2 regions of the Pseudoalteromonas galatheae genome follow, and region 2 is predicted to be linked to the other one. Evidence: predicted binding sites of a transcription regulator. Region 2 holds the regulator's gene; the other holds the start of a gene.
The links. Region 2 encodes LexA, which represses DNA repair genes until DNA is damaged. Its sites were predicted from a motif close to TACTGTATNNNNATACAGTA; they were not measured.
Positions count from the first base shown of each region.

Region 1: a site for LexA is predicted at 5,396-5,415, ahead of CWC29_RS10575 (YebG family protein). Genes of this name have one in related genera too.

Region 1 covers NZ_PNCO02000001.1:2,393,682-2,406,386, reverse strand. Annotated here, with positions in the region: gene CWC29_RS10605 (bifunctional diguanylate cyclase/phosphodiesterase) at 1-93, shown strand, start outside; gene CWC29_RS10600 (SUI1 family translation initiation factor) at 124-453, opposite strand; gene CWC29_RS10595 (STAS domain-containing protein) at 597-902, shown strand; gene CWC29_RS10590 (fused response regulator/phosphatase) at 924-2,582, shown strand; gene CWC29_RS10585 (GAF domain-containing protein) at 2,717-3,382, shown strand; gene CWC29_RS10580 (amino acid aminotransferase) at 3,570-4,760, shown strand; gene CWC29_RS10575 (YebG family protein) at 5,066-5,380, opposite strand; gene CWC29_RS10570 (ComEA family DNA-binding protein) at 5,651-5,959, shown strand; gene CWC29_RS10565 (hypothetical protein) at 6,011-6,316, opposite strand; gene dsbB (disulfide bond formation protein DsbB) at 6,329-6,838, opposite strand; gene CWC29_RS10555 (DJ-1/PfpI family protein) at 7,252-7,884, shown strand; gene CWC29_RS10550 (hypothetical protein) at 7,975-8,682, shown strand; gene fadR (fatty acid metabolism transcriptional regulator FadR) at 8,851-9,564, shown strand; gene CWC29_RS10540 (peroxiredoxin) at 9,885-10,490, shown strand; gene CWC29_RS10535 (hypothetical protein) at 10,748-10,990, opposite strand; gene smrB (endonuclease SmrB) at 11,227-11,778, opposite strand; gene prmB (50S ribosomal protein L3 N(5)-glutamine methyltransferase) at 11,875-12,705, shown strand, end outside.
Region 2 covers NZ_PNCO02000001.1:3,409,085-3,421,789, reverse strand. Annotated here, with positions in the region: rRNA gene CWC29_RS15250 (23S ribosomal RNA) at 1-346, shown strand, start outside; rRNA gene rrf (5S ribosomal RNA) at 465-578, shown strand; gene lexA (transcriptional repressor LexA) at 1,659-2,273, shown strand; gene coxB (cytochrome c oxidase subunit II) at 2,633-3,775, shown strand; gene ctaD (cytochrome c oxidase subunit I) at 3,775-5,349, shown strand; gene CWC29_RS15225 (cytochrome c oxidase assembly protein) at 5,349-5,927, shown strand; gene CWC29_RS15220 (cytochrome c oxidase subunit 3) at 5,917-6,792, shown strand; gene CWC29_RS15215 (DUF2909 family protein) at 6,698-6,994, opposite strand; gene CWC29_RS15210 (SURF1 family protein) at 7,007-7,735, shown strand; gene CWC29_RS15205 (transmembrane cytochrome oxidase associated protein) at 7,728-8,219, shown strand; gene CWC29_RS15200 (COX15/CtaA family protein) at 8,229-9,242, shown strand; gene cyoE (heme o synthase) at 9,226-10,125, shown strand; gene CWC29_RS15190 (SCO family protein) at 10,122-10,715, shown strand; gene CWC29_RS15185 (STAS domain-containing protein) at 10,871-11,143, shown strand; gene CWC29_RS15180 (response regulator) at 11,153-11,515, shown strand; gene CWC29_RS15175 (chemotaxis protein CheA) at 11,534-12,705, shown strand, end outside.

The sequences.
Region 1 (12,705 bases), 1.0 Mb from region 2:
TTGGCTAAAAATAACTGTTATATCGTGCAAGGCTATTATTACAGTCCGCCGTTGAGTGAAGCCGAGATTTTGAGGTTTGCCCCGGCTATGTAGTTTTCTAGCCCCAAAGGTTGGGGCTACAAATTAGCCGCCTGCGATTTTCACTTTAAAGCCTTGACCTTCTAATAGTTGCTTAAGTTTTTCTCGGTCATCGCCTTGAATTTCAATTACGCCTTCTTTAACTGCGCCACCTTGACCCATTTTAGATTTAAGCGTTTTTGCCAATTTTTTTAGATCATGCTGTTCACTATCGATGCCAACAACAAGCATAACACCTTTGCCTTTACGCCCTTTAGTTTGTCTTTCAATACGAACGGCACCGTCTTTGAAAACTTTCCCTTGAACTTCTTGTTTTGGTTCTTTGGTGTCGATACGGCCTACATCTGTGGAGTACACAAGTCTTGATTCTGACATTGATTTTGGTCCTCTTGCGGGTTCTTTGCGGAGATCATAGCAAAAAGCAGATTAGATGTTTTTTATTTTTTGCTAAATGATTTTTAAGCGTTATATTTAAATTGGTGAGGGGAAACAAATTAAAATAATTTAGGAGCTTAATGATGAGCTTGAGTAAAAACGCTTCTGCTGACGGTAAAACACTGACCATTCAAATTAGGGGCAAGTTCGACTTCAATTTAGTACAATCGTTTCGTCAGGCATATGCGGAAGTAAATGATCAAACCGAAAAGGTTGTTGTAGACCTGCGTGAAACCGATTATATGGACAGCTCCGCTTTGGGTATGTTGTTAAATATGAAAAAAACGCTGGGAAGCTCTGTTTCTAGCATTCAAATTAGTAATTGTCGCCCACAACTAAAGAAAATCCTCCAGATCTCTCGTTTTGATAAGAAGTTTGATATTGACTAATTTTAGATAGATAAGACCCTCATGAATATCTTGGTAGTCGATGATCAGGTTTTAAATTGCAAGCTGCTTAAGGCAATGCTCGAGCAGCAGTTTTATACTGTTTTTTGTGCGAACAATGGTCGTGATGCGTTAAAGATTCTTGAAATTCAAGACATTGACATTGTGTTGTTGGATGTCATCATGCCTGTTATGGATGGCTTTGAGGCTGCGCCCAAAATAAAGCAATATGCTGGCGACGTATATTTGCCTATTATCTTTATCACCGCACTTGAAGATCAAAGCAGTTTTGAAAAATGCCTTGCTGTAGGAGGCGATGACTTCATTCACAAACCGTTCGATAAAGTTATCCTATCAGCCAAAATTAAAGCGCACGCAAGAACCCGCAGACTCAGTCAGCAAAGCAATGAGCAACGCCGACAGCTCGAATATCACTATAACCAGATAGAGCGGGAGCACGAGATTGTTGAGCACATATTTAGTAACGCGCTTGCACAACAGTCAGAATATCCTGAGATTTGCGAATATCATTTATCACCCGCGTCAATGTTTAATGGCGATATGTTTTTAATGGCTAAGAGCCCGATGGGAGGGTTTTATTGTTTACTCGGTGATTTTACCGGCCATGGCTTAGCCGCTGCAGTTGGCGCGCTTCCCGCTTCGCGCATTTTCTATACTATGGTGCAAAAAGGGATGGCGGTAAGTGATATCGCTGTTGAGCTCAATGCCGCCCTTAATGAGCTATTGCCTGGTCACATGTTTTGTGCTGCTGCAATCATAGAATTGAGTAGCTCAGGTAAAAGTATTTCTGCTTGGCTTGGTGGTTTGCCAGATTTATATTTGATTGATCAAAATGGCAGCCTTATTAAAACCATCGAAAGCCAACATATGGCGCTCGGCATATTAGAAATCAATGAATTTGAGCGTAATTTGCTGCATTTTGAAGTCAGTCCAAATCAACGCCTTGTGATGGCGACAGATGGCATTATCGAATCTGAGTCTGAGCAAGGCGAAATGTATGGCGAGCGACGGTTAAAGCGCTTATTAGCAAGTAGACAGCATATTTCCACTGAGCAGATTATCTCAGAAGTTCGTGACTTTTCTGGTCATACGGAACAGCAAGATGACTTAAGCATCGCGATTATTAATTGTGTTGCCAGTGAGTCAATAGCGTCTGCGCCTCACCACTACTCAAGCTTGCCGTTTAATATTTCGTTATCTTTAGATGCCAAGCAGATCAAAAGCACAGATCCTGTGCTTGAGCTGGTGGATTTACTTAGTGAGGTTGACGGTATTTCGGCACATCGCTCCAATATATTCTTGTTACTTTCTGAGGCTTATAATAACTCTTTAGACCACGGGGTGCTGGGACTAGATTCTGAAATTAAAAATAAAGAAGATGGCTTTTTTGAGTTTTATAGTCTGCGAGAGAGTGTTTTGAAAGAGTTGAAAGAAGCGCTCATTATTATTTCAGTGCGTTATAGCCCTGAAGAGTTAAAGTTATATTTCAATATTTGTGATTCAGGTAATGGTTTTGAATCAAGTGAGCGCAACAAAGCGAAACAAGAGCATAGTCATGGTAGGGGGGTTAGCTTGCTGAACGAAATAGCGCAAAGTGTTAGTTACAACAACGCAGGGAACGAAGTAGAAATGACTTATTCACTTACCTCTAAATCGATCTAAATTCCACTCAAACGTATTTTACTTTTACTTTTGCTTTAGGTTTACTATCTACTCGTATTGCCTTATGTACCTGTTTTTGAGTATTGGCAAGGTATAAAGAGCGTGGTAAAGTTGCATTAAATTTAGATGTTTAGATGGCTAAAATGTCAGATTATATTTCATTGAGTAGATTATCTATCCCCCGCGAATTGCTCTTGCTGCAATTAGAAAAACTAGATGCTTATATTGAGCAAAACTCAAGCCCTGCAGTGTGGTCATATCAGATCCCTGAGCTCGGTGAAGGTGGTGCTTGTAGCTTGTTTGGTCACCTTCAGGAGGCACCTTTTTTATTGAGTGACTATGTTGAAAAGAACACGGTGAATGAACAATCGCTTGCCAAACTGCAAACGATAGTGTCAGCGGTAGTTGAAGTTACAGGCGTTGACTGGTTTGGTATATATCAAGCAAGAGCGACAAATGAAGGCAAACAACTCCTCAAACTAGCTTACTCTGGGGCGCCGAGTAGACCGCTATTTCCAATAACGGAGGCCTTTGCCGCTACCTCAAATAATATCCAGACGGTCTTGAGTGCTAAAGCTCGGGTGATTAATGACATTCCTCATTATGTCGCCAGTGGAGGAGAGTACTACACTTGCGATCCTAAGGTTAAAGCAGAAACCTGTATGCCATTATTCGATGATGATCAAAACTGTATTGGAATTATTGATGCAGAAGCGTTCTCTGAGTCATTTTTCAGTGAAGAAATTTTAGCATTACTTGCAGCTGCGTGTGTGAGAATTCCTGAATATTTACCTGAATAACTATAGGCCCTAGTAATAGTGGGACTGTAAACTTAAAGCCTTTGCGGTGCTAACAAGTTTACAAAAATGAATAAAATTCTAGATAAATATGGTAACTGAGATACAAGTCTCTATGTTACCATCAAGTCTACTGGAATCGAGCGTCAGCCGCTCGAGTTTGCATTAATTAAAATAAAAGAGATAAGCCATGTTCTCAGAGCTAAAACCACTTCCAACAGATCCTATTTTAGGCCTGATGGCCGCTTATAAGCAGGACACTAATCCAAATAAAATTGACCTAGGTGTAGGTGTTTATAAGGATGAACAGGGAAATACGCCGGTACTTAGAGCGGTTAAAAAAGCGGAAGCATTTCGTTTAGAAAACGAAACGACAAAATCTTATATTGGTTTGGCTGGTAACTTAGACTTCTGTCAAAAGATGGAAACACTGTTACTTGGAGAGCATAGTACATTGTTGGCAAACCGTGTACGCACGGCGCAAGCACCTGGTGGCACGGGAGCATTACGTGTTGCTGCCGAATTTATTAAACGTTGCAACACCAATGCGACTGTTTGGGTTACTACTCCAACTTGGGCAAACCATATCAGCCTATTTGAAGCTGCTGGTCTAACAGTCAAAGAGTATCCTTACTATGACTACGAAAATAAAGGGTTGTTATTTGATGAGATGATCAATGCACTGAAGCAAGTATCTAAAGGTGATGTGGTACTACTTCATGCATGTTGTCATAACCCAAGTGGTATGGACTTAAATCAAGAGCAATGGAAAGTAGTTGCTGAACTTGCGAAAGAACAAGGTTTTACGCCATTAATTGATATCGCATACCAAGGTTTTGGTACCAGCCTTGAAGAAGATGCACAAGGCCTTAGAACAGTTGCGGATACGGTTGATGAAATGATCATCTGTTCATCTTGTTCTAAGAACTTTGGTCTTTATCGCGAGCGTATCGGTGCGTGCTCAATCATTGCAAAAGACAGTGCAACTGCAGACGTTTCAAACTCAGTATTACTTAGTGTTGTGCGTAGTATCTATTCAATGCCACCAGCACACGGTGCTGATATTGTAAATACCATATTAAGTAGTTCTGAACTTACACAAATGTGGTATGACGAACTTGATGAAATGCGTAGCCGTATCAATGGTCTACGTACGTTGATCAAAGAAAGCCTAGCTGCAAAAGGTGTTGAGCAAGACTTCTCATTCATCGACCGTCAGCATGGTATGTTCTCTTTCTTAGGTATTAATAAAGAGCAAATTGACAGGCTGCGCACTGAATATGCTATCTATATGGTAGGTTCTAGTCGCGTTAACGTAGCTGGTGTAAGCAAGGACAATATTGACTATTTTGCTGACGCAGTGGCAAGCGTGATTAAGTAATACCGCGCTATACAAAACAAAATAAAAAACCGCAAAATGTGCGGTTTTTTATTTTTACCCAGCATCACTTACTGAAGTAATACCAGTTGTATTAAGTAAATGATCTATCTTTAAGCGGGGAAATAGCTTTAGTAGCACCGCTCTCGCGTCCTGCTGCCGCTAAGGTACCTATATCCATATAGGCAAGGCAAAAATCTTGCTATTTAGTTGTTCTAAATGAGAAATTTTTAACGAAGCTAATATGCTATTTCACCCTTCAAATTGATTAGAGAATTAATTCAATTGGTATAAGTAGCTATTATCACTTAGGCTTGCTTAATTTTGGTCACTTTTTCTGAATCTGACGCTTTTTCGTCTGCAGATTTGTTTTTGGTACTGGCCTTTGGTGCTACTTTTCCACCTTTTAATACAGACACAAAGTCATCTTTTTGTTTTGCAATTTCAAGCGCTAGGGATTCAACTTGTTGTTCACTCAGCGGTACGTCAACTTTTGCTAGCATATCTTCCAATGCCTCAGCTACATCTAGCATCTTATCGTAAGCATCAGCTTCTTTTTTAGATGTGAAAGTCATACGCTCGACTCCATTTCTTTCAACAACATATTTGATGATAACGGCCATGGTTATTCCCCTAGTCACTGTTTTTTTATACAGTAAATTGAATTGAGTGATTAAGCAAGCTATTTTGAAAATTTTTCAAGTATAGGTGAACAAAAGAGAATTAACAAAATTTTTTAAAAACAACAGGTTAATATTAATTTTCTTTTTTGAAAGAATGAAAATTTTTGACAAAGTTGATACTCCAATCTTTATTTAAAAAGCGTACTGCAATCACTCACCGAGGTGAATGCAGTAAGCTTCGGATACTTTTTACGCACAAGGAGTGTATATATGTTCAATAAACCCACCATACTTTCTATTTTATTGGCGTTAGGTTTAAGCTGTTCAAGTGTGCTCGCAAAACCTGCGGAGCAAGCAAAATCAGTCTCTCAAACACAGCAGCAAAGTGTTGCGCTTGATATTAATTCTGCAGATGCTTCAGCGCTTTCAAGTTTACCAGGGATTGGTATTCGTAAAGCTGAAGCCATTGTTGAGTATCGCAAAAAAATGGGACGCTTTAAGAGCACAGCTGAGTTACTCGAAGTAAAAGGAATAGGGAAAGGCATATTGGCAAAGCTGGAGGGAAAGATTAGAGTCTAGTTGATGTTATTGTGTGCGAGCTTAGCTGCTCGCACACAGGTAGATTGAAAATTAGGGCTTATTCGAGGCGTTAAACTCAGCGATCGCTCGAGCCAATTTGGGTTTGCCAAACTGTATTTCCACCGGTGTAGTTAGTAGTGGATAAACTAATCCGGCTACGAGTAAGACGGGTAATAACAGCCAGCCTTCAAAGACGACTAATGAGGCAAAAAATGGTGTGAGTAATAGCAACTTTACTATTCTTAATACGACTTTTGTTTTCGCGTCGAGACGGCTAAGTGCAAGACGTAAGATAATCTGCTTGTCACGTAATTTAAATTCTCTTAGCTGCTCAATTTGGCTTAACCTAAAATGCATGAATACGAAATCTCAGCTTCTTTTAGTAACGTGGAAAAATAAGAAAAGAATAAATGCGATACTATAAAATGCAAAGATAATTTCCATCCATCCTGGCATAGATAATCCTGCGAAAGACCAGTCTATATTGCCACAGTCACCCGTTGCAGCAAAAAAGCTTGGCAGCCATTCATGAAGCGGCATAAACGCAGGAAAGTTTGGTACAAAGTCACAGGTAAAAGCAAATGGATCCGTTGTGGTTTGCATACTGATATGTTCACGGGCGATAAAATAGCCCCAAATACTGCCTACACCCCAAGAAGCAAAGGCAAAACTGCGTAGCACGAAGGAGCGAGGCGAAATCATACCGATTAAACCAGCCGCTAACAGCCCCAACATAGCAAAACGCTGATAGATACACATAATACAGGGTTCTAAACCCATACCATATTGGAAATACAGTGCGACAGCTTCGAAAATAGCAGCGGACAGTGCCAGCAATCCCCATGATTGCCTAGAGAGGTGAAAAGATGAAATCTTCATTATCGAGAAACCCTTTTTGTTTTATTATGCTTTATCTGGTTGCGTTAGGGCAACCTTACTTCGGCAGTGTGCGCTATCTTTGCGACGATTTTTCGACTCTTGTTGTTAGTAGAAGTTCGAAAATATCAAAATAGATCACTTGATTAAATCAATTGATGTTGTATCACCAAGTGAGCCGGCTTGTGGAGTATCCACCTAGCCGTGAATATATTACCACCCCAACAGGGATGAAACTTTGGTGGTGGTCTATGCGAATACAGAGCTTCTGAGTATCAATCGTATCATCGAGTTAGTTTGGCAGCCGCAAGTGGTAAATTAAAAGAATAAAAAATAGAATAAACAACACCCACTACCGCAAAGAATAAATAACACATATGTTTGCGACTAATGAAAGCAGCGAAGGAAAAAACATTATGTATAAAGTAGGCATTGCTCTGTTTGACGATTTCACAGACGTAGACTTCTTTTTGATGTATGACTTGCTTGGTCGAACAACCGACAGTTGGGTTGTGAGTGTATTAGGAACGAAGCCAGAGCATAGTTCTCACCTTGGCATGCGAGTTAAAACAGACGGGCATATTTCAGAAGTAATTAATCAAGATGCAGTTCTGATCACGAGTGGCAAACGTGGTATTCCTGCAGCTATGAAAGACACTGAGTTTATGTCCGCGCTGAACCTTGACCCAAATAGGCAGCTAATAGGCTCGATTTGTGCGGGATCTTTCATCCTTCATGAGCTTGGTTTGCTTAAAGGTAAGTCGTTAACGACGAATCCAGATGCTAAGGGTGTTTTGCAAAGTATGGGAGGAGATGTTCAGGACTTACCCCTTGTCATAAACGGTAACATCGCCACCGCTGGAGGCTGCCTCTCGCTAATGTATCTAATCGGCTGGTTGGCAGAGCGGTTGTTTGACTCAGATAAACGGAAGAATATACAAAATCAGTTAATTCCAGCTGGGCAATTAGCGCTTTTTGAAGACCTCATTGCTACAACGATTCAATCAGCAGAGTTAGAAAATTTGAACACAGGCGCCCAGACCCTCTGAGATGCAAATGGAGGGTAAGTCTTCGTCATTGCTAAATTTTAGTCTGATATTTATTCTGACTAAGCGACGTACTAAAAGTATCAAATAAATATGAGCAATCAACAAAAGTGGCAAAGGCAGTGGAGGGAAGTATTAGGAGAGTCGACAGAATCCATGCCTGATATCAAGGAGGATTATATTCTCCACTTCGACATATGGAAACTGGATGATGAAAAACTAGAAGCTTGCTTTGCAATATTTCCTAATGGCAAGCGAATACTTAAAAGAGTGAATGAAGTCAGAAAAGTGTATCCGCAATCTACAGAAATTGATGATGAAACTCTCTTAAACAAGCTAAATCAACTCAATGAAAATATAGAGATTGTGCTTCAAGCATTCGGCGACCAAGCACTTATTGAGTTAAATAGAGAAAAGTCTTCCACTAAGAAATGTCGTGTTTATCGGGGCAGTGAAACGCTAAGGTGTGAAGTGTTTAAAAATGCGGATCCACCCACCATACATTTAGATGATGCACTGTCTGAAATTATCAAGAAACACTGTGGTGGAGAAGGTTACGAAGCACTTTTCTTTTTAAGTGAGCCGTTATACCAATTGGTTGGTTGCGATTATACCGTTTCGCATTGGATAGCATGGGCAATGGTAGAAAACGAATACGATACCGATCCGTACTACGAAGCATTTGAATTATACAAAATGAAAGCAGAGGCTGGATGGTCTGATGAGGAGCAATTTGTTTACATTAACAGCTCAGTGTTTAGCGAAGATGAGCTCGTTCTCGCCAAGTCTATATCGCCTTAATTGAGTTCTAAGTCTCACACCGCATCACAATCTCACCTACATTGAATATGGCTATTTTCAGCTAGGGTGATTTGTAGCTTGTTAGTTGAGCTTCATCTGGTACAATCAGTGGATTAACAAGCACAACCTGCCAATCAAGGCATTGATGTAATAATAAAGTGGTGTGAGATGAGAATTTTCAAAGCCAAGAGCCCAGCTGGATTTGCTGAAGAATATATTGTTGAGTCAATTTGGAACGGCGAATTCCCTCCGGGATCCATTCTACCTGCTGAGCGTGAGCTTTCTGAACTCATTGGTGTAACAAGAACAACACTGCGCGAAGTATTACAAAGGCTAGCTCGTGATGGCTGGTTGACTATCCAACATGGTAAGCCAACCCGAGTAAATAACTTTTGGGAAACGTCGGGTCTTAATATATTAGAAACTTTAGCGCGTCTTGATGAAGATAAGATGCCCGAGCTGACCGATCAGCTGCTGTCAGCGCGTACCAATATTAGTGCTATCTATACGCGTGCGGCGATAAAATTCAACCCGCAGCGTGTTATCGATATTTTGTCTAAGCATGAAGAGCTAGAAGACACCGCAGAAGCCTTTGCCGATTACGATTATCAAGTTCACCATGAACTGGCAGGTGCAGGGCAAAACAAAATTTATGTGCTTATTTTAAATGGCTTCAGAGGCTTATACTCAAAAATTGGTTGTCATTACTTCTCAGATCCTAGAACGCGAGGACTGGCGAGACAGTTTTATGCAGATTTAACCAAACTGGCGGAAAATCAAGAACACGATGGGGCTATTTCATTAATGCGTAAGTATGGTCATCAATCGGGTGAAATTTGGCAGCAGATCCGCGGTGATATGCCAGAAAACATTATGGACTAATGTCTATCGAGTGATATACATGTTAAAGAGGCTTCTTCGTGAAGCCTTTTTTGATCTCCGAATGGCGTCCTGAGCGGAGGTATTTGAGTCTCATCGAATTTATAGATTGATGCTATCGCTAAATTCGATTGTTAATTATGGCACTTGCCAAATACACTAGGCGCAGTTTTTGGTGGTGAGAATGACAAAGATACTTTGGTTATGAATCTAGCTAGGGTTGTTTTTTCATAAGCACGCCACAATATTATGAACAAGATATTTTGGTCTCGACACGAGATACCAAATAAGATTGGAAATAAACCTAACTATTGGAGATAAAAATGGGTGTATTAGTAGGCCGCAAGGCACCAGACTTTACAGCAGCAGCAGTACTAGGTAACGGTGAGATCGTAGATAGCTACAACCTGCACGAGCGTATTAAAGGTAAAAAAGCGGTTGTTTTCTTTTACCCACTAGACTTCACGTTTGTTTGTCCTTCAGAGCTAATCGCGTTCGACAAGCGTTACGAAGAGTTCCAAAAGCGTGGTGTTGAAGTGATCGGTGTTTCAATCGATTCTCAATTCTCACATAACGCATGGCGTAACACTCCAGTAAACGAAGGCGGTATCGGTCAAGTTAAATACGATCTAATCGCTGACGTTAAGCACGAAATCTGTCAAGCATACGACGTTGAGCACCCAGAAGCTGGTGTTGCTTTCCGTGGTTCTTTCCTAATCGATGCTGAAGGTAATGTTCGTCACCAAGTAGTTAACGACCTACCACTAGGCCGTAACATCGACGAAATGCTACGCATGGTTGATGCACTAGCATTCCACGAAGAGCACGGTGAAGTATGTCCAGCTGGTTGGACTGAAGGTAAAGCAGGTATGGATGCAAGCCCTGAAGGTGTTGCTAAGTTCCTATCTGAAAACGAAGGCGCACTATAATTTAGTGTCGACTTTGTGATATCTCGCTGATATCAAAAAAGAAACCCGCCAATTGGCGGGTTTTTTAATGGCTACTGATACCTCAATAGCTTTCAGAGGGTAAAACTTTGACTACTTGGCTACCTTGCCTACTTTAGCAAGTGCTATGCTAGTTAAAGTTAATAAACTGACCCAGTGACTTTATCAGTTGAATGCTTAAGTAAGCGGCGAATAAACTGATCACGGGAGTTGCGAGCAGACTCAGAAATTCGAGTTCATTAATCATTAGTCTCTTCCTTTTTTACTTGCTCGTTGTTATTGGTTGTTTGAAACGCTTTCTCTAGAGACTGTTTGGTCTCAATTTTTATTTCCTCTAGATTCGCTTTGATTGACTCAGCGATAGCTTGCGTTACTTTGGTTTTTACTTCTTGAAGTAAAGAAGCATCAATTTGTGCAGCTGTTGTTGTCATGCTCGCTGTAAACAGTAAAGTTGTCATGGTGATTTTCGCTAAAGTAGTCATAATAAGTTTCCTTGTAATTTGTTAGTCGCAATAACTATTACAAAGGTTGTGCCAAAATAAATTTAATTTTTATCTTATTGATTTTTATGTATTTTAATTTTTTCTTGGCACAGGGGAATTAATAAGGTGGTGAATTTGACCAGTAATGGATGGGTGAAATGGCTAAGATTTAGTTAAAACTATTAAGGCTGGATTAAGCGAAGTAAGAGAGGGTAAAAAACAATGTTTGGGCCGAACTAACGGCCAAAGTTAGGGTCATCAGGTAAGTCAACCAAGATTAATACAGCCCCTTTACCGCCATATTCTAAAGGTGCTTGGTGCATCGCCAGTATATCTGGATGCTGGACAAGATACTGCGGTACTTTATGTTTAAGCACACGCTCACCAATTCCATGAACCACGCACGCACAGGCAATATGCTGCTTCTTGCAAGCATGAATTAATGCTGCCAGTTCTTGTTTTACCGTTTCTTTATTTAGCCCGTGCAAATCTAAGATGAGTTCGGGCGCGTAGTCACCACGCCTTAGCTGCTTTGCTAAATAGCGATCAGCTCCGGGCTTTACGAAGTTGATGGTTCCCGACGTATCAATATCTGGAATATACTCGTCAGAAAAGTAAAACTCAGATTGCTGCTGCTTGACTTGTTGCTTCAGCTCAATGCTCTGAATTTTTTTCTTTTGTTTGAGCTGCACCTGATCTTGTTTGAGGGGTTTTACACCATTCAAAGACTCACGAAACATCGCGAAATCGTCATTTAGGTCAGCATTAGTGTTAGATTCTCTGTTCATGGTGACATTTTAAATAAAAAAAGCATAAAAACCTAGCTTAAAAACCGCTACAATAGCGCCATATAGTTTGATCTTTAGAGAGTCACCATGACGGAAATGTCGCAACCACTTATTACCGAAGAAATGGCCGTTGAGGCCTTTCAAGACTTACATACCATTCAGGACTGGGTACGCTGGACAGCGAGCCAGTTTGTGAGTAACGAGGTATTTTTTGGTCATGGTACGGATAATCCTTGGGACGAAGCGGTCAGTTTGGTGCTTCCGGTGCTGCATATGCCAATTGATGCCCCCAAAGAAATCATGCATGCGCGCATGACACAAAGTGAGAAAGCGCATCTGATGGAGTTTATCAAAGCACGTATCGAGCAGCGTATTCCCGTCGCCTACTTAACCAATCAAGCTTGGTTTGCTGGTATGCCGTTTTATGTTGATGAGCGCGTATTAGTACCACGCTCACCATTTGCAGAGTTAATCGCAAAACATTTTTCCCCTTGGGTAGCTACACCGAATAAAGTAACGCGTATCTTAGATATGTGTACGGGTTCTGGTTGTATTGCGATTGCATTGGCTAAAGCATTTGAGCGCGCACAAGTCGACGCAGTAGATATTTCTTTTGAAGCCTTAGAAGTGGCTGATCACAATATCAATCAGCATATGATGCAAGACAGGGTTTTCGCTATCCAGTCTGATGTATTTAGTGGTGTACCGGGTCAAAAGTACGATTTAATCGTAGCAAATCCTCCTTATGTTGATGCAGAAGATATGTCAGATCTGCCAGAGGAGTTCCATCATGAGCCAGAACTTGGATTGGCGTCAGGAGAAGATGGCCTTGATGTGACCCGCACATTACTGGCAGAAGCGGCAGATCATTTAAATGATGATGGTTTGTTATTTGTCGAAGTTGGTAATTCTATGGTACATATGGAA
Region 2 (12,705 bases):
CATTTAAAGTGGTACGCGAGCTGGGTTTAGAACGTCGTGAGACAGTTCGGTCCCTATCTGCCGTGGGCGTTTGAGAATTGAGAGGGGCTGCTCCTAGTACGAGAGGACCGGAGTGGACGAACCGCTGGTGTTCGGGTTGTGATGCCAATTGCATTGCCCGGTAGCTACGTTCGGAACTGATAACCGCTGAAAGCATCTAAGCGGGAAGCAGGCCTCGAGATGAGTTCTCACTTTGACTTAGAGTCAACTGAAGGGCCGTTGAAGACTACAACGTTGATAGGCGAGATGTGGAAGTGCTGTGAGGCATTAAGCTAACTCGTACTAATTACCCGAGAGGCTTAACCATACAACGCCAAAGTGGTTTATAAGCGACAGAAGTTAATAGACTGAAGTAGACAGAAGAATTTAATAAGCTTTTTCCAGATTTATATTAATGAAGGATACTTCATTAATGAACAGAATTTCCTGATGACCATAGCGTTTTGGAACCACCTGACCCCATGCCGAACTCAGAAGTGAAACAAAACAGCGTCGATGATAGTGTGGGCTTCCCATGTGAAAGTAGAACATCGTCAGGGCCAAATAAAAGAAACCCGTTGCAGAAATGCGACGGGTTTTTTTGCATTTGAAGTAAAGTACTACCATGTAGTATCTCCCCTTCGCTTATCCATGCGCTCATTTCCCCGAACTGCGAAGCGTTGCTTCGGTTTCTTGTCACCCAAACTCAGAAGTGAAACAAAACAGCTCGAAGGCGAGCCCCGCGAAGGGTCGGCCCCGGTCAATGATAGTGTGGGCTTCCCATGTGAAAGTAGAACATCCTACTTCGTAGCGAGCCAAGGCCTTATTAAAGGTCGATTAACAGCATTCATCCATGATTCTAATCGACATTAGTACATCCATGTACGTCAAACCCGTTGCAGCAATGCGACGGGTTTTTTGCTATGTGGGGCATAGAGATTTGAGATATAAAACCTCGCGAGGTAAACTCGCTCCTACCACAGCATCAGCACTGAGCTGCGTGGTCGGAGGTGGTTTACCCGCCGAGCTGTTGGGCTCCCCAAACAAAAAGAATAAAACATCCTACTTCGTAGCGAGCTAGGACCTCATTGAAGGTCGATTAACAGTATTCATCCATGGCTCTAATCGACATTAGTACCTCCATGTACGTCAAACCCGTTGCAGCAATGCAGCGGTTTTTTTGCTATGTGGGATTTGAAAAGAACATATCACAAGCAATCAACACATCGCGAGGCAAGCTCACTCCTACAATAGCATCAGCACTGAGCAGCATTGTGGGAGCGCCGATAGCTTGTAATGAAAAGAACACAGAGTCAGTCTTTGCTTGTTTTCGCTTACGCTTAATAGCAATTAGTCTTAATACGTGCTCAATTAGCAGGAACAGATCTGACGCTAATAGTGTTAAAAATTTCTCATTTAGAACAAATAAATAGAAAAGTTTCGCCTTGCCTAAATGGATGTAGGTACCTCGTTGATAGTGGATACAGTAGTGGTGTTATCTACAAGGTTTTCTCGCCTCAAAAATGGAGCGTGTAATTATGCTAATTGGTATAAAATATGTTGAATAAAGAAACATTTGCGATTTTTTTTTGAGCTGTATATACTTACAGTAAATAAACCACTGTATGGAATACCAGTTAATGCGTCCTCTAACGAAACGACAAGAACAAATCTTTGAATTAATAAAAGTATTCATAAAAGATACTGGCATGCCTCCAACTCGTGCTGAAATAGCTGATGCTTTGGGTTTCAAGAGTGCAAACGCAGCAGAGGAGCACCTTAAAGCTCTTGCTAAAAAGGGAGTTATTGAAATGGTCCCAGGAGCAAGTCGTGGAATTAGACTTGTTGAGGATGAACCTGAGCAACTAGGCTTACCTATTATTGGCCGTGTTGCAGCTGGAGAGCCGATACTGGCAGAGCAACATGTTGAAAGCCACTTTAATGTGGATGCCAGTTTTTTTAAACCGAATGCTGATTACCTTTTGAGAGTTAATGGTATGAGCATGAAAGATATTGGGATTATGGATGGTGATCTACTAGCGGTCCATAGCACTCAAGTGGCTGAGAATGGCCAAGTGATAGTTGCTCGTGTAGAAGAGGACGTGACTGTTAAGCGCTTAGAAAAGAAAGGAAAGAAAGTTCTCTTGCATGCTGAGAATGAGGAATTTAAAGCGATCGAAGTGGATCTAGAGCATCAAAATTTCTCTATTGAAGGATTAGCCGTAGGTGTGATCAGAAGCGCCGACTGGATGTAGTTTATGAGGGCGAGCGTAGCGTTAAATATCAAGTTGCGCTCGCTTTAACTATATATAGTGAAAAAAGTAATAATTAACTTTTCTAACTGTGTGAAAGTAAGATAATTATCGTGACTTTTCCATATCTCAATATTTTTTAGTTTTCTGATCTTTATACACAATTTTTCATCACTCTTCGTTTTACTACCAGTAGCCCCATTTTTGATTCTAAATTCAGTCTTCTCAAAAATCTTGCATTTTGTTTATTTTTTGACTAATTGGTTAATAGTCGTGCAGTAAGTCTATGTACAAATAGGCAATATGACAGTCATCCAATAATAACAAAAGGCAACCATGAGTCGCCTTGAAGGAGACGTCAAATGAAAATTTGTCGATTAGTTGTAGCATTGATCGCAGTGCTAATCGCCATGCCCTCACTCGCTAACAGCGCTTACAATATGAGGCAAGGCGTTACAGACATTAGCCATCAAGTATACGAGCTTCATATGACCATATTTCTAATATGCTGCGTCATTGGGGTGATTGTGTTTGGGATTATGTTTTGGGCGCTTTTAAAACATAGAAAGTCAAAAGGCGTTGTTGCAGCGCAATTTCATGAAAGCACCAAAGTGGAGATACTTTGGACTGCTATTCCCTTCCTGATACTCATTGGCATGGCAATACCAGCTACAAAAACACTCATTGCTATGGAAGACACTAGCAAAGCTGATTTAACGATTAAAGTTACGGGGTCGCAGTGGAAATGGCACTATGAGTACATGGGACATGACGTCGAATTCTATTCTTTACTATCCACTCCGAAAGAAGAAATCAGTGATCTTAAGGAAAAAAATGAAAATTATCTGCTCGAAGTAGATAAACATCTGGTTATCCCTACTGATAGGAAAGTTCGTTTTTTGATGACATCTGATGACGTTATTCACTCTTGGTGGGTGCCTGATTTTGCTGTGAAGAAAGATGCCAATCCGGGCTTTATAAATGAAGCATGGACTAAGGTAAATGATGAGGGAATTTACAGAGGCCAGTGTGCTGAATTATGTGGAAAAGATCATGGCTTTATGCCCGTCGTCGTCGAGGCTGTGAGTCCTGATCAATTTGATAAATGGCTGGAGGGGGCTAAGGAAGAAAAAGCAAAAGCAGAAGCAGAGTCACAAGCAGTAGCCCAGCAAACTCTTACCAAAGAAGAGTTGATGGAGGTAGGTGAACAAGCTTACATGGCTTACTGTGCTGCTTGCCATCAACCTACAGGGCTTGGTCTACCGGGGGTCTTCCCTGCAATGAAAGGGAGTAAAGTTGTCACAGGAGATGTTAAAGAGCATATAGATATTTTGCTTTTAGGTCGGCCTGGGACTGCCATGCAATCTTTCGCAAAGCAATTAACGATCAAGCAGATCGCAGGGGTAATTACCTATAAAAGAAATAGCTGGGGTAACGACACTGGTGATGTTATTCAACCCAGCCAAATTCAGCGTGAGATAAATGCATTAGAGGAGAGTAAGTAATGAGTGCCATCGTAGAAGAACATTCACACCATACGGCTCCCAAAGGTATTAAGCGCTGGTTGTTTACAACAAATCATAAAGACATTGGAACATTGTATTTATTGTTTTCACTGACCATGTTTCTAATTGGTGGTGCCATGGCTATGGTGATTAGAGCTGAGCTTTTCCAGCCTGGTTTGCAGCTTGTAGATCCACATTTTTTTAATCAAATGACGACAGTTCACGGGCTAATAATGGTATTTGGAGCGGTGATGCCCGCGTTTACCGGCCTTGCTAACTGGATGATCCCAATGATGATAGGAGCTCCTGATATGGCGCTCCCGAGAATGAATAACTGGAGCTTTTGGATACTACCGTTCGCGTTTGCAATTTTACTGATGTCATTATTTTTGGAAGGTGGTGGGCCCGCTTTTGGTTGGACTTTTTATGCGCCTCTCTCTACAACGTACAGCAACGACAATACCGCATTTTTTGTGTTTTCTGTACATATAATGGGTATTAGTTCCATCATGGGCGCTATTAATGTGATTGTGACCATTGTTAACTTAAGAGCTCCGGGCATGACATGGATGAAGCTCCCCTTGTTTGTCTGGACTTGGTTGATAACCGCATTCCTTCTGATAGCAGTTATGCCAGTACTTGCTGGCGCTGTGACTATGGTGCTGACCGACAAGTTCTTTGGGACAAGTTTTTTTGATGCTGCAGGTGGTGGTGATCCAGTGATGTTCCAGCACATATTCTGGTTTTTCGGCCACCCTGAAGTATATATCATGATATTACCCGCCTTCGGCATAATTTCTACGATAGTACCTACATTTTCAAGAAAGAAACTGTTTGGCTACGCATCGATGGTTTATGCAACTGCATCGATCGCATTGTTGTCGTTTGTCGTTTGGGCTCACCACATGTTTACCACAGGTATGCCTTTAGCTGGTGAGTTGTTTTTTATGTATGCAACTATGCTCATCTCAGTACCCACTGGCGTTAAGGTTTTTAATTGGGTAGCTACGATGTGGCGAGGCGCAATTAGTTTTGAAGTACCCATGTTGTTTGCCATTGCATTTATTGTGCTTTTCACAATAGGTGGGTTTTCAGGGTTGATGTTAGCGATCACACCCGCGGATTTCCAATATCACGATACTTACTTTGTTGTCGCTCACTTCCATTATGTGTTAGTTACTGGGGCTGTGTTCTCAATAATGGCCGCAGCATATTATTGGTTACCAAAATGGACGGGGCATATGTTTGATATCAAATTGGCTAAATTTCACTTTTGGTTCTCCTTGATTAGTGTGAACGTATTGTTCTTCCCTATGCACTTTGTTGGTCTTGCTGGCATGCCTAGGCGGATCCCAGATTATGCTCTGCAGTTCGCTGATTTCAACGCGATTATTAGTGTTGGAGGGTTTGCTTTTGGTCTTTCTCAACTGCTGTTTGTTGCAGTGGTTTATAAATGTATAAAAGGCGGGGAACAGGCTCCTGGAAAAGTGTGGGATGGGGCTGAAGGGTTGGAGTGGCAAGTACCATCTCCAGCTCCTTATCATACCTTTTCAACGCCTCCGGAGATTAAGTAATGCAACATGGACGCCTGCTTAGGAAGCTTATTTTGTTGACGCTAGGCATGTTTGCTTTTGCCTTTGCACTGGTTCCTCTATACGACGTTTTTTGTGATGTCACTGGCCTCAATGGTAAACCATCCATGGAAGTCGCAAGGCAGAGCGAGTCAATAGCACAAAGTCGACAAGTAGATGTGAGCTTCACAACGCATAGTCAAAGTCAGGCGCCATTTAAGGTCGATGCCGTTGAACATTCGGTTAGTGTTCAACCTGGAAAGCTAACCGATGTGAAGTTTATTGCAAAAAATCTGAGTGATAACGAGCGTGTGTTGCAAGCGATCCCTTCAGTGTCCCCTGGGAAAGCTGCAAAGTATCTACACAAAATGGCCTGCTTTTGTTTTGATCAGCAACCGATGAAAGGCAAAGAAGAAGTTGAATTTGTCTTGAGATTCTATGTAGATACGGAGCTTCCCATTGATGTTGAGGAACTCACGCTTTCATATACGTTGTTTGATATTACAGAGCGAGTTAGCAAACAAGACAGTGATGGGGTGAGTATGCTAGCCGCTCAAGAGGAGTTCAAATATGAACCATGAACAAGAAAAATATTACGTACCTGAGCAAAGCCCATGGCCGATAGTCGGTGCTTTTGCGTTGTTTTTCATCGCTGTTGGGGCTGCACTTACCATTATTCAGCTAAACTCTTCTGGGAACAGTGGAGTAATGTTACTGCTTGTGGGTATTGCTGTGCTGGTATATATGCTGTTTGGTTGGTTCAGGAATGTGATCCAAGAATCTCAAACCGGATTATATTCTGCCCAAATGGATCGTTCGTTTAAGCAGGGAATGGGATGGTTTATCTTTTCTGAAGTTATGTTCTTTGCAGCTTTTTTTGGTGCGCTTTTTTATGCACGGATGATTGCTGTTCCGTGGTTAGGTGGTGCAAGCAACAATGCCAGTACAAATGAGGTTTTATGGCCTCAATTTGAGGCTGTTTGGCCATTGCTCACAACACCAGATGGAACTGTTACTCAAGCTATGGGTTGGCAGGGACTTCCACTTATCAATACTATCATTCTATTAGCATCATCAGTAACCCTTAGCTTTGCTCATGTAGCTTTGGAAAAGGAGCAAAGGGCGAAAGTAAAGGCGTTTTTGGGGCTAACTGTACTACTTGGAATTGCATTCTTAACGTTGCAAGTGGAAGAGTATATTCATGCCTACCAAGATCTTGGGTTAACTCTGCAGTCGGGAGTATACGGCAACACATTCTTTTTACTTACAGGATTTCATGGGGTTCATGTCACACTTGGCGCGATCATTCTGTTCGTTATATGGATCAGAGTGTTGAAGGGGCATTTTACCGCTAAGAACCATTTTGCTTTTCAGGCTGGGGCTTGGTATTGGCATTTTGTTGATGTGGTTTGGCTATGTCTATTTGTATTTGTTTATGTGTTGTAACACCGGGTGAAGAGTGTAGTTTTATAAGATCAAATTGAGCTGCAAGACAAATTATAAGTAGCACAGCTATTGAAGCATAAACTCTTTTTTGCAATAGCTTCGCCATTGACTCTTGTTGCTCTGACTTGAGCATGACCAGCATAGCTTTAAATAAATTAAAAAAAACGAGCAGTAGTAATACAACAATAATAATTTTAATCATAAGGGGTGTCCGATGGATTTAGGTGCACTTTTTAAAGGTAGATCAAAAACCCCCATATTGGCAGCGTTAATCGTTGTTCTCTTATGCGGTTCACTTTCTTATTGGCAATTGCAAAGAGCACAGCAAAAACATGTGCTGCAGCAAAAAATTGAGAGAAAAAAGGCGCAAGACGTAATTAACGGACCGCAAGCAACGCCCCTGCCGCTCACTCAAAGTATTAATGCTGAGGTTTCGATAACAGGGAGCTTTGTAGACGGTGCTGTTTGGTATTTAGATAACCAAGTTGTAAAAGGCCGGATTGGTTTTGATGTGATTGGTATTTTTAAAATTTCCAAAACTGATGAGCACTTGGCTGTTAACTTAGGCTTTGTGCCGCAACAGGCTAGTCGCGTACCTACCGCTTTTTCTCTTCCAACCGGTACAGTTTCTCTACCTGTTTATATCAAATCTAGTGAAAACAAGCGGTTCACACTAGCCAAGTCTGCAGTAGATGAGGCGACAAGACAACCTGTGATCCAGTACATTGATGTCAATTACTTATCTAAGGAGTCAGATAAACCTCTTTTACCTTTAATCGCCTATATGACTAAAAATAGGTTGGCTGGAACTGAGCCTCACTATCAGCCTGTAGTAATGTCACCGCAAAAACATGAAGCTTACGCTTTGCAGTGGTTACTCATTGCCTTGGCCGCGTTGGTTATTGGCTGGAAGCTTTCAAAAAAGGAGATTAAAAATGTCTAAAAGTGCAGCGTGGTTTATAGGGCTATTCGTACTCCCAGTGTTGTTGGCATTTATTGCTTTAAAAGTCGGCTGGATACCTGATGGTACCACTAATCATGGTGAATTTTTAAGTCAGGAGGTTCGTCAATCAGAGCTAGCGCTAGAGACCGAATGGAGTATTGTTTATCAGCGACCAAAGCAGTGCAATAAGCAATGCTCTTTACTACTCGACAGCTTACCTAATTTGTATTTAGCACTTGGGAAAAACCAGCAAAAAGTATCGCTTGTGGTATTACAAGATCAAAATGAAAAAAGTATTGAGTTCGCAACTTCTTTACCGATACACCTCAACCAGCTAGAAGATAATTATCTATATTTGGTTGATAATAAAGGGTTATTTGTACTTAAGTATGCACCGGTAGATAGTTTAGAAGCAATGCGAAATGTACAAAAAGGGCTTTTGAGTGATCTAAAGAAACTATTGAACTACTCTCGCTCTAGTTAGGAGGTAAATATGTCCAAGGTAAGAATAAAAGTCGCAGTATTTACCTGTTTTGTTGCAATAACAGTGGTGACACTTGGTGCTTTTACGCGTTTAAGTGATGCAGGACTTGGGTGTCCAGATTGGCCTGGGTGTTATGGCTTTCTAACGGTACCAAATGAGAGTCATGAATTATCGGCAGCCAAAGACAACTTTCCACATTTAGATGTGGAAGAAGAAAAAGCTTGGATTGAAATGATCCATCGCTATTTTGCCAGCTTTCTTGGGTTACTTATATTAGTACTTGCATGTGTGAAACTGTTTAGTAAGCGAGAAACGGAGGGTCCTAGTCGTCATTATTACTTGCTGTTATTGCTCGTGTTATTTCAAGGGGCACTCGGCATGTGGACCGTGACTATGAATTTACAGCCAGTCATCGTGATGGGTCATTTGCTAGGGGGGTTTAGTATTCTTGCATTGCTGGTGTTATTGGTTCTAAGGCTGAAATACAACACTATTACTGCTAGCGTAACTAAGCTTACCTATCGCTTATGTTATGTGGCTCTTGGTGTGTTGATTATCCAAATTGCGTTGGGTGGGTGGCTTGCCGCCAATTATGCTGCACCGCATTGTACTGGGTTGCCGCTCTGTGACAATCTGCAACTTTTTTCGTGGCAGAGTTTATTGACGCTTCCAGAAGCCTCAGCGACTTACGAGTTTGGAGTGCTACCGTTCGAATCTAGAGTATCTATTCACTTCATCCATAGGGTGTGGGCAGTCACTACTGTTTTAATGCTACTTGCAGCGTGCTGGCCGTTGCTCAAAGTTAGTCAGAATCAAATACTCAGACGCTCAGCGCTTGTCGTCTTAGCTTTAGTCTCTATACAAGTTTTGGTGGGGGCTGCAATAGTACATTTCCAGTTTCCTCTACTGTTGACACTATTCCATAATTTCATGGCGGCTATGGTGTTATTAGCAATGGTTAGATTGTGCTTTTTTATCAGTCTGGCGCAAAAAGTTGGGGGAAAGTATGTATCAATTAACTAATTTTCCAGAGCTCCAAAAAGCAACTACGCTATTCAAAGCTTATTTTGGCATGTGTAAGTTCAAAGTAGTATGTATGTTGGTGATCACTGCGTGGGTCGGGATGATGTTAGCACCACAAAGTGATAAAACATTATTGGCACAATTCATGAGCTTATTTGGCATTGGTTTACTCTCAAGTAGTGCAGCAGCTGTAAATCATATAGTAGATAGAGAAATAGATAAAAAGATGGCGCGAACACGAAACCGGCCGTTAGCGACAGACTCTGTTTCTGTATCATCAGCTCTAATTTTTGCGATAAGCTTGGCAGTTTCCGGTTATGCTCTTTTAACAATTTTCGCCAATCAACTGTGCGCGCTTCTCACCTTAGCTGCATTATTCGGTTATGCCGTGGTTTATACGTTATTATTAAAGCGCGCAACACCTCAAAACATAGTAATAGGAGGGCTAGCGGGAGCAATGCCCCCATTGTTAGGTTGGGTCAGTGAGACTGGCCAACTCGGTGCTGAGCCTTGGTTATTGGTAATGATCATTTTTGCGTGGACACCACCGCACTTTTGGGCATTGGCGATTGCCCGTAAAAGAGACTACGAAAAAGCCGGAGTTCCTATGTTACCAGTAACGCATGGAAATGAATTTACAAAACTCTGCGTGCTATTCTATACCATCATTTTGACTTTGGTTTGTTTGCTACCTTACTTAGTGGGAATGTCAGGCTGGATCTATTTGCTGGCCTCTGGTATAGCAAATGTTGCTTTCATCTACAAAGCCACCAAACTTATGAAAACAAATAGTATAGAGTATGCGATGAGCGTATTTTATTTCTCTATCTGGCATCTTTTGATAGTGTTCGTTGCACTTTTTGTGGATAAAGCATTTATATGAAAAAGTTACTCTTAATCGTCTCTATTTTTATACTGTTTGGTTGTGGACCTGCACCAGATGTATCAGAAAAAGTGGTTTGGTACCCTAAACCGAAAGCTGTCAAAACGTTTGAATTAAAGGATCAATACGGTGAGGTAGTTACTAACCAAGACTTTACAGATAAATGGAATTTACTATTTTTGGGTTACACCAGTTGCCCAGATGTTTGTCCTATGACGCTGTTGAAATTAACTCACGTATATCAATCAGTAGAAAACAAAGATAGCCTTCAAGTATGGTTTATTTCAGTCGATCCTGAAAGGGATACAGAGGAAAAGCGTTTAGCCTACATTAGGCACTTTGATCCTGATTTTAAAGCGGTATCTGCTGAGCACTCTGTCTTATTTCCATTTGTTAGAGATCTCGGTTTAATTTATGCGATAAATCAGGAACAGACGAAAGAATATTATGTTGATCATAGTGCATCTGTAGCATTAATTAATCCAAAAGGTCAGCTTGAGGCTATTTTTAAGCCAACACATGCAGCAGGAGCTGTACCTACAATTGATGATAAATTACTTCTAGCCGATCTAGAAAAGATCATCAATTAATTTTATAGCGGCACTATTCAAGCTCGGTGTCGCTCTACTATGTTATCTCTAACACGTTAATTATTTGCGGATTTTTAATCAATCTTTGTGGCATTTTTACCATCACGGTCTAAGCTAATTTTATTACTCATTTTTACAAGGATAGTCTTCAGCTCATGTTGAAACTTCCACCTGAAATGGCGATTAACCATGTGGAAAGCCTGTACCATCAGATTTTCCAAGACTCTATGGAAACATCAGACATCACGATTGATATCAGTGAAGTACAAAGAGCCGACACGGCATCTATACAACTGCTATGTGCCGTACAGAAGCACTTGCTCTCGTTAGAACATAAAATTGTATGGCATGGTGAAAGTGAGGCTTTAGCGCAGGCGGTAAATGAGTTGGGATTAACCCATTATCTATTCCATAGTATTGAAAATTAAGAGGTGAATATGAAAAAGATTTTAGCTGTGGATGATTCTGCGTCAATGCGCCAGATGGTTGGCTTTACTTTGAAAAAAGCAGGTTTTGAAGTCACAGAAGCAAAAGATGGGAGTGAAGCGCTGTCTATTGCCAAACAGCAAGGGTTTGATGCTGTGATCTCTGATGTAAATATGCCTGTGATGGATGGAATTACTCTTATTAAAGAGCTGCGCAGTCTACCCAACTATAAGTTCACTCCTTTGCTAATGCTGACAACTGAGTCTGGATTAGATAAAAAAACAGAAGGTAAAGCGGCGGGTGCAACGGGTTGGATAGTAAAGCCGTTCAACCCTGAACAACTACTAGCGGTATTGAAAAAAGTCATAAGATAGATACAGAGAGGCGTCGATATGAGTATTGATTTAAGCCAATTTTTTGATGTCTTTTTTGAAGAAAGCTTTGAAGGGCTAGACGTAATGGAAGCTGAGCTGTTGAATTTACAGCCAGGCCATGAAGACTCAGAAACAATCAATACTATTTTTCGCGCAGCACACAGTATCAAAGGTGGTAGCGGAACGTTTGGTTTTACTTCTGTCGCGAACTTCACGCATGTATTGGAAACCTTACTCGATCAAATCAGAGATGGTCGTCGGCAGTTAACCGCTGAACATGTCAATTTATTGCTCCAATCCGTTGATTGTTTGAGAGCCCTACTAACTGCCTTGCAAGCTGAAGAAACACCGGATCTTTCAAACGCGAATGATTTGAAAGTCAAATTCGAGGTAATTTTAGGTGGTGAAGAGAGTGCTAGCTCAGATACTGTAGATAACGCACCTCAAGGGCGAGAATCTCAAACTTATCAAGTTGATTTCAAACCGCTTCCCCACTTGTTTAAAACTGGTAATGAGCCACTTTACATGCTTAGTGAGCTATCAGAACTAGGTGATTTAGAAACTCACGCGTTTTGTGATGCGATACCTGAAATAGATGATTTCAATCCTGAGGATTGTTACTTAAGTTGGCGGTTATATCTGACAACTAGCCAACCTGAATCAGCGATAAAGGAAATATTTGAGTGGGTCGAAGATGACGCTGAAATCTCCGTCACTTTATGCGGTGGTTTATTTGAAGATGATGTGAGTGCCTCTGCAACGCCTGAGCCTGAGTTTGATAAGGAAAAAACTACGGGCAAAGAGACTCAAAATATTGATGTAACAAAAGCACCTTTAGCGGCAAAGGCTAAGCCAGAGACTAGTAAAAAATCTGCAGAATCGACTTCGATCCGTGTTGGAATTGATAAAGTTGACTCGCTTATCAATATGGTAGGGGAGTTAGTTATTACCCAAGCTATGTTGACTCAATTAGGTGAGCAAGAGCCAACAGAAAATACGCTTGCCGCAATGCAAGAAGGTCTCGCTCAACTTGCCCATAACACGCGTGATTTACAAGAAAATGTAATGCGTATCAGGATGCTACCTATTAGTTTTGTATTCAGTCGTTTTCCCCGATTGGTAAGAGATACGTCACAGAAGTTGAATAAACAGGTAGAGCTGAAACTGCTAGGAGAGCAGACAGAATTAGA